3 regions of the Modestobacter roseus genome follow, and region 1 is predicted to be linked to each of the others. Evidence: predicted binding sites of a transcription regulator. Region 1 holds the regulator's gene; each other region holds the start of a gene.
What was found. The regulator LexA, encoded in region 1, represses DNA repair genes until DNA is damaged. The targets are predictions, from matches to a motif close to TCGAACANNTGTTCGA.
Positions count from the first base shown of each region.

Region 1 (3,268 bases):
TGAACTTCCACTGGGTCACCGACGCAGTCGTCGGCGCGGCCGTCGGGATCGTGCTGTTGGGCGTGGTTCACGCACTGGACGCAGCCGTGGTGTCACGCTGGGTTCGTGCCAGAGTGGGCCGCACGCACGCGTAGCCGCGCCGGCCGCCGTTGTCTGGCGGACGCCGCGGTCCTCGCCCTGCCTGCGGCGGCCCTGCTGGCGGTCCTGCCCGTCTCCGTGGCACTCGCCGAGGAGGCGGCTCCCGGCACGCGCTGCACGATCACCGACCCGCGGCTGCCGGAGATCTCCGGGCTGGCCAGCGCGGGGGAGACGCTGCTGGCGATGAACGACGGCGGCGACCGGGCCGAGGTGTACGTCCTGGACGCCGCCTGCGCCGTCGCCGAGGTGCGGTCGGGTGAGGTCGACCCCTACGACCCCGAGGACCTCGCGCTGGCCGCCGACGGCACGCTCTGGCTGGCCGACATCGGTGACAACAACGCCGTCCGGGAGACCGTCGCGCTGATCGGGCTCCGGCCCGACGGTGGGACCACGCTGACCCGGCTCACCTACCCCGACGGCGCGCACGACGCCGAAGCGCTGCTGCTGGCGCCCGACGGCACCCCCTACATCGTGACCAAGGAGGTGCTCGGTGCATCCGGCGTCTACCGCCCGGACGCGCTCCTGGCCGACGGCGCCACCGTGCCGATGACCAGGGTGGTCGGGCTGGGCTTCACCCTGACCGGCACGCCGGGCGGTCCGGTCGGCCGGGCCGGGCAGCTGCTGGTGACCGGCGGAGCGGTCTCGGCGGACGGGGAGCGGATCGCCCTGCGCACCTACACCGACGCCTACGTCTGGACCTTGGAGGGCTCCGACGTGGCCGGCGCGCTGTCGGGCGCCCCGATCCGGGTCCCGCTCCCGGAGTCGCCCCAGGGCGAGGCGATCACCTTCGCGGCCAACAACCGGGACCTGCTGGTCGCCAGCGAGGGCCTGCCCGCACCGGTGACCCTGGTCCCGGTGACCGGGGAGGCGGCTGCGGCAGGCCCGGCCGGTGCGGCGTCCGGGCCTGCCCCGACCGGGGAGCTGGCGACGGCTGCTCCGGGGGTGCCCCCGGTGACGGCGGGCATCATCGCCGCCGGCATCGCCACCGTGCTCGTCTGGGTCGGGGGGAAGCTCCGCCGACGGCGGGAGTGACCGGGCCGACGGCGGCATCGTCGCCGCCGGCCCGGTGATCGGGCTCAGACCCGGCGCAGGACCGTCACGACCCGGCCGAGGACGGTCGCGTCGTCACCCGGGATCGGCGCGTACGCCGGGTTGTGCGGCATGAGCCACACGTGCCCGTCGCGTCGCTTGTAGGTCTTCACGGTCGCCTCGCCGTCGATCATGGCGGCGACGATCTCGCCGTTCTCCGCGGTGGGCTGCTGACGGACCACCACCCAGTCGCCGTCGCAGATCGCGGCCTCGACCATCGAGTCGCCGGCGACCTTGAGCATGAAGAGCGTGCCCTCGCCGACCAGCTCGCGCGGCAGCGGGAAGACCTCTTCCACCGCCTGCTCCGCCAGCACCGGGCCACCGGCCGCGATGCGGCCCACCAGGGGCACGTACGTCGGGGCGGGGGCGCCCGCCTCGTCGACCCCGCTGCCCGCACCCGCGGCGGCGAGCGCCGAGGGTGCGGTGTCGGTGGCCGTGGTCGTGCCGTTCTCGCCCGGCAGCCGGACGTCGAGAGCGCGCGGCCGGTTCGGGTCGCGACGCAGCCAGCCCTTGCGCTGCAGCACCGAGAGCTGGTGGGCGACCGAGGAGGCGGACGAGAGCCCGACGGCCTCGCCGATCTCGCGGACCGAAGGCGGGTAGCCGCGGCGTTCGATCGAGTCGCGGATGACCTCGAGCACCCGGCGCTGGCGCTGGGTCAGGCCGTCCCCGGCCTCCCCGCGGTCGGGGAACTCGCGGACCGCGGCGCCGCCGGTGGTCTCGGCGGTCTCCGTCGACTGCCCAGCCGGTCGCTTGCGTCGGCTGGACCCCTTGCGTTCGTCCGCCGTCCGGCCGTCGACCGCCATGTGTCCTCCTCGTCCGGCTGCCCGCGCAGCTGCCCGGTGGCGTCGCTCCCGCGGGGACGGGAGTGAGACGCCGTCGTGGTCTCCCTGCGCACGGTAACGGCTCCCGGGGTCCGGTTCAAACACGTGTTCGAAGAAACGCCGTGTCGCGGCCCGTCTGTCGGTGGCATGCGGTAGACATCGCACAGACGTTCGAATCGAACAGGCGTTCGAGCCAGCACCCGCACGGGTGCCCGTTGCGAGGAGTGCACCGATGGTCACCGCCGAGTCCCCGGATGCCCGTGTCACCCGTTCCCGCCCGCCGCTGCGGCTGGTGACCTCCCCGGTGGTCGAGGAGGTCTCGGCCGGGCGGGCCGGGTCGGGTGCAGTGCGACGGCCGTCGGCGCGTCCCGGTGGGCGTCCGGTGGCGGGCTCCGGGGTCGCGAGCACGCGGACCGTCCGCGGTGGTGGGTGCCGGACGGTGCCCACCGGGCCGCCCTCGCGGGTGGGCGAGCGGGACGAGCTGCCGATGCGGCTCACCCGTCGCGGTCGGCGGGTCGTGGCGGCCCTGTCGATCGCCGTCGGCCTGGGGGTGGCGGCGGGCACGCTCGCCGTGGCGGGCGACGGGGGGCCGGCGCTGCGACTGGCCGCCGCCGGCACGGTGGTGGTCCAGCCCGGCGACACGCTGTGGTCGATCGCCGGCGAGGTGGCCCCGGACGAGGACCGGCGCGCCGTGGTCGACGCGCTCCTGGAGCGCAACGACCTCGACGACGTCGTGCTGCAGCCGGGGCAGGTGCTCGAGCTGCCCTGACGGGGCGCCGAGCCGTCAGGGCAGGGGGCGTGGTGCGGCCTGCCGGCGGCTGTGGCCGGTGTGGCGGCTGGTGGTGCGTGGGCGGGTGCGCGCGGTGGAACAGGACACGCCGCGCAGCGCTTGCACCTTCTGTGGGGTCTCCCTTACGGTTCCACCACAACATCTAGTGCTTACACCGCTGTAAGTCGTCCACAGCCGTTCCACACGTTCTCCCCGGGGCATCCACCGGATGTCCCCGGACGAGTCCACAGGACGGCCCGTCGAGCAGGTCCCTCCCCACGGTGTCACGTCGCCGGGAGGAACCCGCCCGCGACACCTCGAGAGAGGAGGTGAACCGCTGTGCGCTGCCCCTTCTGCCACAACCCCGACTCCCGCGTGGTCGACTCGCGCGAGACCGACGAGGGGGCCACCACCCGCCGCCGCCGGTCCTGCCCCGGCTGTGGACGCCGGT
Region 1 is NZ_VLKF01000001.1:2,388,977-2,392,244, reverse strand. It holds gene JD78_RS11325 (phosphatase PAP2 family protein) at 1-134, shown strand, start outside; gene JD78_RS11320 (hypothetical protein) at 106-1,170, shown strand; gene lexA (transcriptional repressor LexA) at 1,215-2,030, opposite strand; gene JD78_RS21750 (LysM peptidoglycan-binding domain-containing protein) at 2,281-2,817, shown strand; gene nrdR (transcriptional regulator NrdR) at 3,157-3,268, shown strand, end outside.

Region 2 (3,268 bases), 1.4 Mb from region 1:
CGCCAAGGTCTCCCGCGGGCTCGGCGAGCCGATGGTCGGCATCAACGTGAGCACGCTGCCGGAGTCCGAGCGGTACGCCACCCGCGGCTGGTGACCGCCCTGCACGCGAGCGCGCGGCACTCGAACACCTCGGACGTCACGGTCGGGGTGCTGGCGCTGCAGGGCGACGTCCGCGAGCACCTGGCAGCGCTGGCCGCCGTCGGCGCGCGGGCGGTGCCCGTCCGCCGGCCCGGCGAGCTGGCCGACGTCGACGGGCTGGTGCTGCCCGGCGGGGAGTCGACCACGATGGCGAACCTCGCGCAGCGGTTCGGGCTGCTCGGGCCGCTGCGGGACGCCGTCCGGGCCGGGCTGCCCACCTACGGGTCGTGCGCCGGGATGATCCTGCTCGCCGACCGGGTGCTGGACGCCCCCGCCGGCCAGCAGACCATCGGCGGGCTGGACGTCACCGTGCGCCGCAACGCCTTCGGCCGGCAGGTCGACTCCTTCGAGAGCGCGGTGGAGGTCGACGGCGTCGCCGGGGGGCCGGTGCACGCGGTCTTCATCCGCGCGCCGTGGGTCGAGCAGGCCGCCGAGGGCGTCGAGGTCATCGGCCGGGTCGTGGGCGGCCCGGCCGACGGTAAGATCGTCGCCGTCCGCCAGGGATCCCTGGTGGCCACCAGCTTCCACCCCGAGCTCACCGGTGACACCCGGGTGCACGCGCTGTTCGTGGAACTGGTGCGGGCAGCCCGTGCCCGGTACCGGAGTTCCGACGGCGCCATCGCAGGCGTCGGCAGTGGAGGAGGCAAGTCGTGAGCGGCCATTCCAAGTGGGCGACGACCAAGCACAAGAAGGCCGGGATCGACGCCAAGCGCGGCAAGCTCTTCGCCAAGCTGATCAAGAACATCGAGGTGGCGGCCCGGACCGGTGGCGGTGACCCCTCGGGCAACCCGACGCTGTTCGACGCCATCCAGAAGGCGAAGAAGAGCTCGGTGCCCAACGACAACATCGACCGTGCGGTCAAGCGCGGGTCCGGTGCCGAGGCCGGTGGCGTCGACTACCAGGGCATCACCTACGAGGGCTACGCGGCCGCCGGGGTCGCCGTGCTCATCGAGTGCCTCACCGACAACAAGAACCGGTCGGCGATGGAGGTGCGCACCGCGATGACCCGCAACGGCGGCACCATGGCCGACCCGGGCTCGGTCTCCTACCTCTTCTCCCGCAAGGGCGTCGTGGTCGTGCCGGCCGCCGGGCACACCGAGGACGACGTGCTGATGGCCGTCCTGGACGCCGGGGCCGAGGAGGTCCGCGACCTGGGCGACACCTTCGAGGTGGTCAGCGAGCCCGGCGACATGGTGGCCGTGCGCACCGCGCTGCAGGAGGCCGGCATCGAGTACGACTCCGCCGACATGGGCTTCGTGCCCAGCGTGCAGGTCGAGCTGGACGTCGAGGGCGCCGCCAAGGTCTTCAAGCTGATCGACGCGCTCGAGGACCTCGACGACGTGCAGAACGTCTACGCCAACTACGACGTCTCCGACGAGGTCATGGAGCAGGTCACCGCCGACGCATGACGAAGGACCCCCTCGCCCCCCACGCCTCGCGAGCTCAGCGTGGGACCCTGCGAGGGGGCCGGCGGCTGGGCGCGTGTCGTGCCCGGCTCACGCGCCGTTCCGGGCTAGCGTTCCCATCGAACAGGTGTTCGTGCGATGGTGGGAGTGTGGGCATGCGCGTGCTCGGCATCGACCCGGGCCTCACCCGGTGCGGCTGGGGAGTGGTCGAGGGGCGGCCGGGTGGACGGCCGACCGCGCTGGGCGTCGGCGTGGTGCGCACGTCCCCCGACCTGGACCTGGAACTGAGGCTGCTGGAGGTGCACACCGCCGTGACCGCCCTGCTGCGTGAGCACCGGCCCGCCGCCGTGGCCATCGAGCGCGTCTTCACCCAGAACAACAAGGGGACGGCGATGGGCACCGCCCAGGCCGCCGGGGTCGCCGCGCTCGCGGCCGCCCAGGCCGACCTGCCCGTCGCCTGGCACACCCCCAGCGAGGTGAAGGCCGCCATCTCCGGCAACGGCCGCGCCGACAAGGACCAGGTCACGCTCATGGTGACCCGGGTGCTGGGGCTGGCCACGCCGCCCAAACCGGCCGACGCCGCCGACGCGCTGGCGCTGGCGATCTGCCACACCTGGCGCGCCCCCGCGCAGCAGCGGCTGCGCACCGCGGCCCTCGCCGGCGGCATCGGTGCGCCGCTGCCCGCTGCCCGCACCCTGCCCCGCTGGACGGGGGTCTCCGCACGATGATCGCCAGCGTGAGTGGCCGGGTGGCGGCCGTCTCGCCCGACGGTGCGGTCGTCGAGGTCGGCGGGGTCGGGCTCTCCGTCCAGTGCACCCCGGGCACGATCGCCCGCCTGCAGGTGGGCGAGCAGGCGCGGCTGTCGACCAGCCTCGTCGTCCGGGAGGACTCGCTCACCCTCTACGGCTTCGCCGACGACGACGAGCGGCAGCTGTTCGAGCTGCTGCAGACCGCCAACGGCGTCGGCCCCCGGCTCGCCCAGGCCGTGCTTGCGATCCACCCGCCCCGCGAGGTGCGCCGCGCCGTCTCGATGGGCGACCTCAAGGCCCTCATGCAGGTGCCCGGGATCGGCAAGAAGGGCGCCGAGCGGCTGGTGCTGGAGCTGCGCGACCGGCTCGGCACCACCGCCGTCGACACCCAGCTCGACGGCCCGCTGCCCGCCGGGCTGGCGCCGGTCACCCCGGTGGCCCCGTGGCGTGACCAGCTCACCGCCGCGCTCGTCGGGCTGGGCTGGTCCGGCCGCGAGGCCGAGACGGCGCTGACCGCCCTGGAGCCGGTCGCCGACGAGCAGCAGGCCGCCGGCGGGGTGCAGGTCGCGGTCCTGCTGCGCCAGGCGCTGCAGATCCTGGGCCGGTCCTGACATGAGAGGGAGCGGGTCGTGAGCATCGCAGCGAGCGCCAGCGAGCGAGGAGCGGAGCGATCCGCGGGAACGGGGGGCTGATGAGTTCGCCCTTCGACCGGTCGCTGACCGGGGAGGCTGCCGAGGGGTACGGCCGCGACTTCTCCGTCGAGGCCGGCGCCGGTGACGAGGAGCGCGTCGTCGAGTCGGCGCTGCGCCCGCACTCGCTGGCCGACTTCATCGGCCAGCCGAAGGTGGCCCGCCAGCTCGACCTGGTCCTGGAGGGCGCCAAGCGCCGCGGCCGCCCGCCGGACCACGTGCTGCTGTCCGGCCCGCCCGGGCTGGGCAAGACCAGCCTCGCGCTGATCATCGGCTCGGAGCTGGG
Region 2 is NZ_VLKF01000001.1:1,017,224-1,020,491, forward strand. It holds gene pdxS (pyridoxal 5'-phosphate synthase lyase subunit PdxS) at 1-94, shown strand, start outside; gene pdxT (pyridoxal 5'-phosphate synthase glutaminase subunit PdxT) at 91-792, shown strand; gene JD78_RS04870 (YebC/PmpR family DNA-binding transcriptional regulator) at 789-1,547, shown strand; gene ruvC (crossover junction endodeoxyribonuclease RuvC) at 1,700-2,272, shown strand; gene ruvA (Holliday junction branch migration protein RuvA) at 2,269-2,904, shown strand; gene ruvB (Holliday junction branch migration DNA helicase RuvB) at 2,985-3,268, shown strand, end outside.
Region 2: the regulator LexA is predicted to act here: its motif matches at 1,664-1,679, upstream of ruvC (crossover junction endodeoxyribonuclease RuvC).

Region 3 (3,268 bases), 550 kb from region 1:
GCGTGGTCCGGTCACCGGCTGGTCGGCGCCGTGCGCACCCGCGAGGTCGACTCGGTGCTGCACATCGCACGGCTGGTCGTGGCACCGGACCAGCAGGGGCTGGGCATCGGCAGCCGCCTGCTGGCCGCAGCCGAGGCAGGGACCGCCTGCACCCGAGCCACGTTGTTCACCGGATCACGGAGCCAGGCCAACCTCCGGCTGTACCGGCGACGCGGGTACGTCGAAGACCGGCGGGAAGAGCTGCACCCTGGGTTGGAGATCGTGCACCTGGTCAAGGCGCTCCGCTGAGTCCGTGCGGCACACCGGCTGAGAGGGCAGGGTCGCCACATGGCGCGACGACCACGGAGCCGGACCGGCCGCGGGCTGGCGACGACGGGCACCTTCGTCCTCTGCGCCCGGCACCGTCACCGAGCGAGCAGGGTGCTCAGCAGCTGGCCGGTACTGGGGGTGTGCCAGTGCCAGGTGCGGCAGCTCCCCCGCGCCGACCCAGCGGATCTCGTCGTGCTCGTCGGGGCAGGCGTTGACCGGCGTTCCCACCCAGTCGCGGACCACCCAGAGCCCGAGGCGGAGGTCGGCGGCCGGGTCCTCGACCCGGGCCAGCGGTGCCGGGTCGATGCCCTGGGCCTCGACCGCCAGTTCTTCGCGCAGTTCCCGGCGCAGCGCCTGGAGCTCGGTCTCGCCGTCGTCGACGTGACCGCCCGGGAGGTCCCAGACGTCGGGGTACCAGCGGCGGTCTGGCGACCGGTGGGTGAGCAGGACGCAGCCCGGCCGCACGAGCGCACCGGTCACGACGTGGTGCACCGGCCCAGTCGACCACGCCGCAGGACTGCAGCGCGCCACGCTAGAGCGGCGGTCCGATGAGGATCTCGGTGTCGTCGGGTCGCCAGGTACGCCATCGGCCATCCGGTTGTCGCTCGACCCGGAAGCCGTGGTGGACCTTCGTGTGCCAAAGGACCACCCCCTCCCCACGACTCGCAAGCTCGCCGCGGGCCCCTGGGGATGGCCGAGTGGTGGACGTCACACCACCAGGTCGGCGCACCGCAGCCGGCGAACACGCAGCTCTTGTCCCGCCGCTCGACTGCCTTGCGCAGGCCGGGGGTGACCACGCGGTGGTCCCGGCCCAGGTCCAGCGGGGTGCCATCGGGGCCCATGACGATGCGGGAGATGCTGCCGTCGCAGGCGAGGTAGCGGGCGCGGGCGGCGGAGATCGTCGCCCCGAAGCCCAGGTCCGCAGCCCCCGCACCGGTCGCCTCATCCACCAGATCCTCCAGGTCGACGCCGACCACGACGTGCGGCTTCACCGTCCGCAGCGTCGGCAGATTGCCGCTCGCGAGTTGGTTGTCGCACACCTGCACCAGGGCGTCGCCCTGCTGCTGGATCCGGGTGCGGGTGTCGCCCTTGGGCCGGTCAGCCTGCACGTGGGACTCGATCGCCGCCTTGAACTTCTCCCCGCCGATCGCATCGGCGTCGAACCGGGCAGTGATGCTCCCGTCGGCGTGGGTGACGATGACCAGTCTCCGGCCCTCGGTGGGGTCGGGCTCCGGCCCATCGGGGTCCAGGGCGGCGTCGAAGGCCTGCACTGCCTGCACCAGCGACGCATGCGGCGACTCGGCCGCCACCCGCGCCCACGCGGTGTCGAACACACCCAGGTCGATGCCCTGCTCCTCGGCGCGGGCGACCTCCCTGGGGCCGACCTCCTCCGCGACCACGTTCACCTGAGCAGCAGTCACCTCCCCGGCCGCGAACCCCGCCGCCAGCACCGGGAACGACTCCAGCACCCGCCCGGCCCGCACGATCCGGTCGGCCTCCCCCGCCGACACCCGCACGTGCCCGATCAACCACGACCGCATGCTCCTCAGCCCGTCACGCTCAGCGGCCTGGGACACCGCCGCATGCCGCACCGTGCGGGTCAGCTCCGCGTCCAACCGGTTCCGCGCCGCCACCAGCAACGCCGCCCGGTCCAGCACCCCACCATCGGTCAACCCGTGCAGGTCCTCGCCCGCCAAACCGTCCAACGCCGCCAACACGTCCAACCCGGCCAGGTCATCGACGAGCTCGGCGACCACGTTCGGCGGAGAAACGTCCAGCGTCGTCGAGCCGGTCACCGAGCACCTCCCCATCGCTTCGAACACGTGTACGAAGACTAGTGGATCGACTGGATGCCGACAAGCCGAAACCCCAGGTCAGCCGCTCGTCCACAGATCCTCCCGAGGCCTTGACGGGCACCTCCAGCGCAGGCCCCCACCGGCCGGGTCCCCCGCAGGAGGGTGAGCACCCCAGGACTGTCGGTGGGCAGTGGAGAATGCCCCGCATGACCCACGTGCTCGACCCGAACGCGCTGGCCGCGTCCGGCGGTGCCCCGGGCACCCCACCGGACCCCTTCGCCGACGTGACCCGCTCGGACGACGCCTTCCGCGCGTTCCTGCACGGGCTGCCCGGCGTCGACCAGGTGGGCGCCCAGCAGCGGGTCGCCGTCCTCGGCTCCCGCTCGATCAAGACCACCGCCAAGGCCTGGGCGATCGACACCGCGATCTCGATGGTCGACCTCACCACGCTCGAGGGCGCCGACACCCCGGGGAAGGTGCGCAGCCTGGCCGCCAAGGCCCGCCGCCCCGACCCGGAGGACCTCACCTGCCCGGCCACCGCCGCGGTCTGCGTCTACGGCGACCTCGTCGACGTCGCCAAGGAGGCCCTGACCGGCACCGACGTGAAGGTGGCCGCCGTCGCCACCGCCTTCCCCAGCGGCCGGGCCAGCCGGCGGGTCAAGATCGCCGACGTCGAGGACGCCGTCGCCAACGGCGCCGACGAGATCGACATGGTGATCGACCGTGGCGCGTTCCTGTCCGGCCGCTACCTCGACGTCTTCGAGGAGATCGTCGCGGTGAAGGAGGCCTGCGGGCCCGCGCACCTCAAGGTGATCCTGGAGACCGGCGAGCTGGTCACGCTGGACAACGTCCGCCGCGCCTCCTGGCTGGCGATGCTGGCCGGCGGCGACTTCATCAAGACCTCCACCGGCAAGACCTCTCCCGCCGCCACCCTGCCGGTCTGCCTGGTGATGATGGAGGCGGTCCGCGACTTCCGCGCCGCCACCGGCCGCCAGGTCGGCGTCAAGCCCGCCGGCGGCATCCGGACGACGAAGGACGCCGTCAAGCACCTGGTGCTGGTCAACGAGACCGCCGGTGCCGACTGGCTCTCCCCCGACTGGTTCCGCCTCGGCGCCTCCAGCCTGCTCAACGACCTGCTGCTGCAGCGCCAGAAGCTCCGCACC
Region 3 is NZ_VLKF01000001.1:2,934,451-2,937,718, forward strand. It holds gene JD78_RS21780 (GNAT family N-acetyltransferase) at 1-288, shown strand, start outside; gene JD78_RS13855 (NUDIX domain-containing protein) at 175-801, opposite strand; gene JD78_RS13860 (DUF222 domain-containing protein) at 786-2,105, opposite strand; gene deoC (deoxyribose-phosphate aldolase) at 2,312-3,268, shown strand, end outside.
Region 3: the regulator LexA is predicted to act here: its motif matches at 2,125-2,140, upstream of JD78_RS13860 (DUF222 domain-containing protein).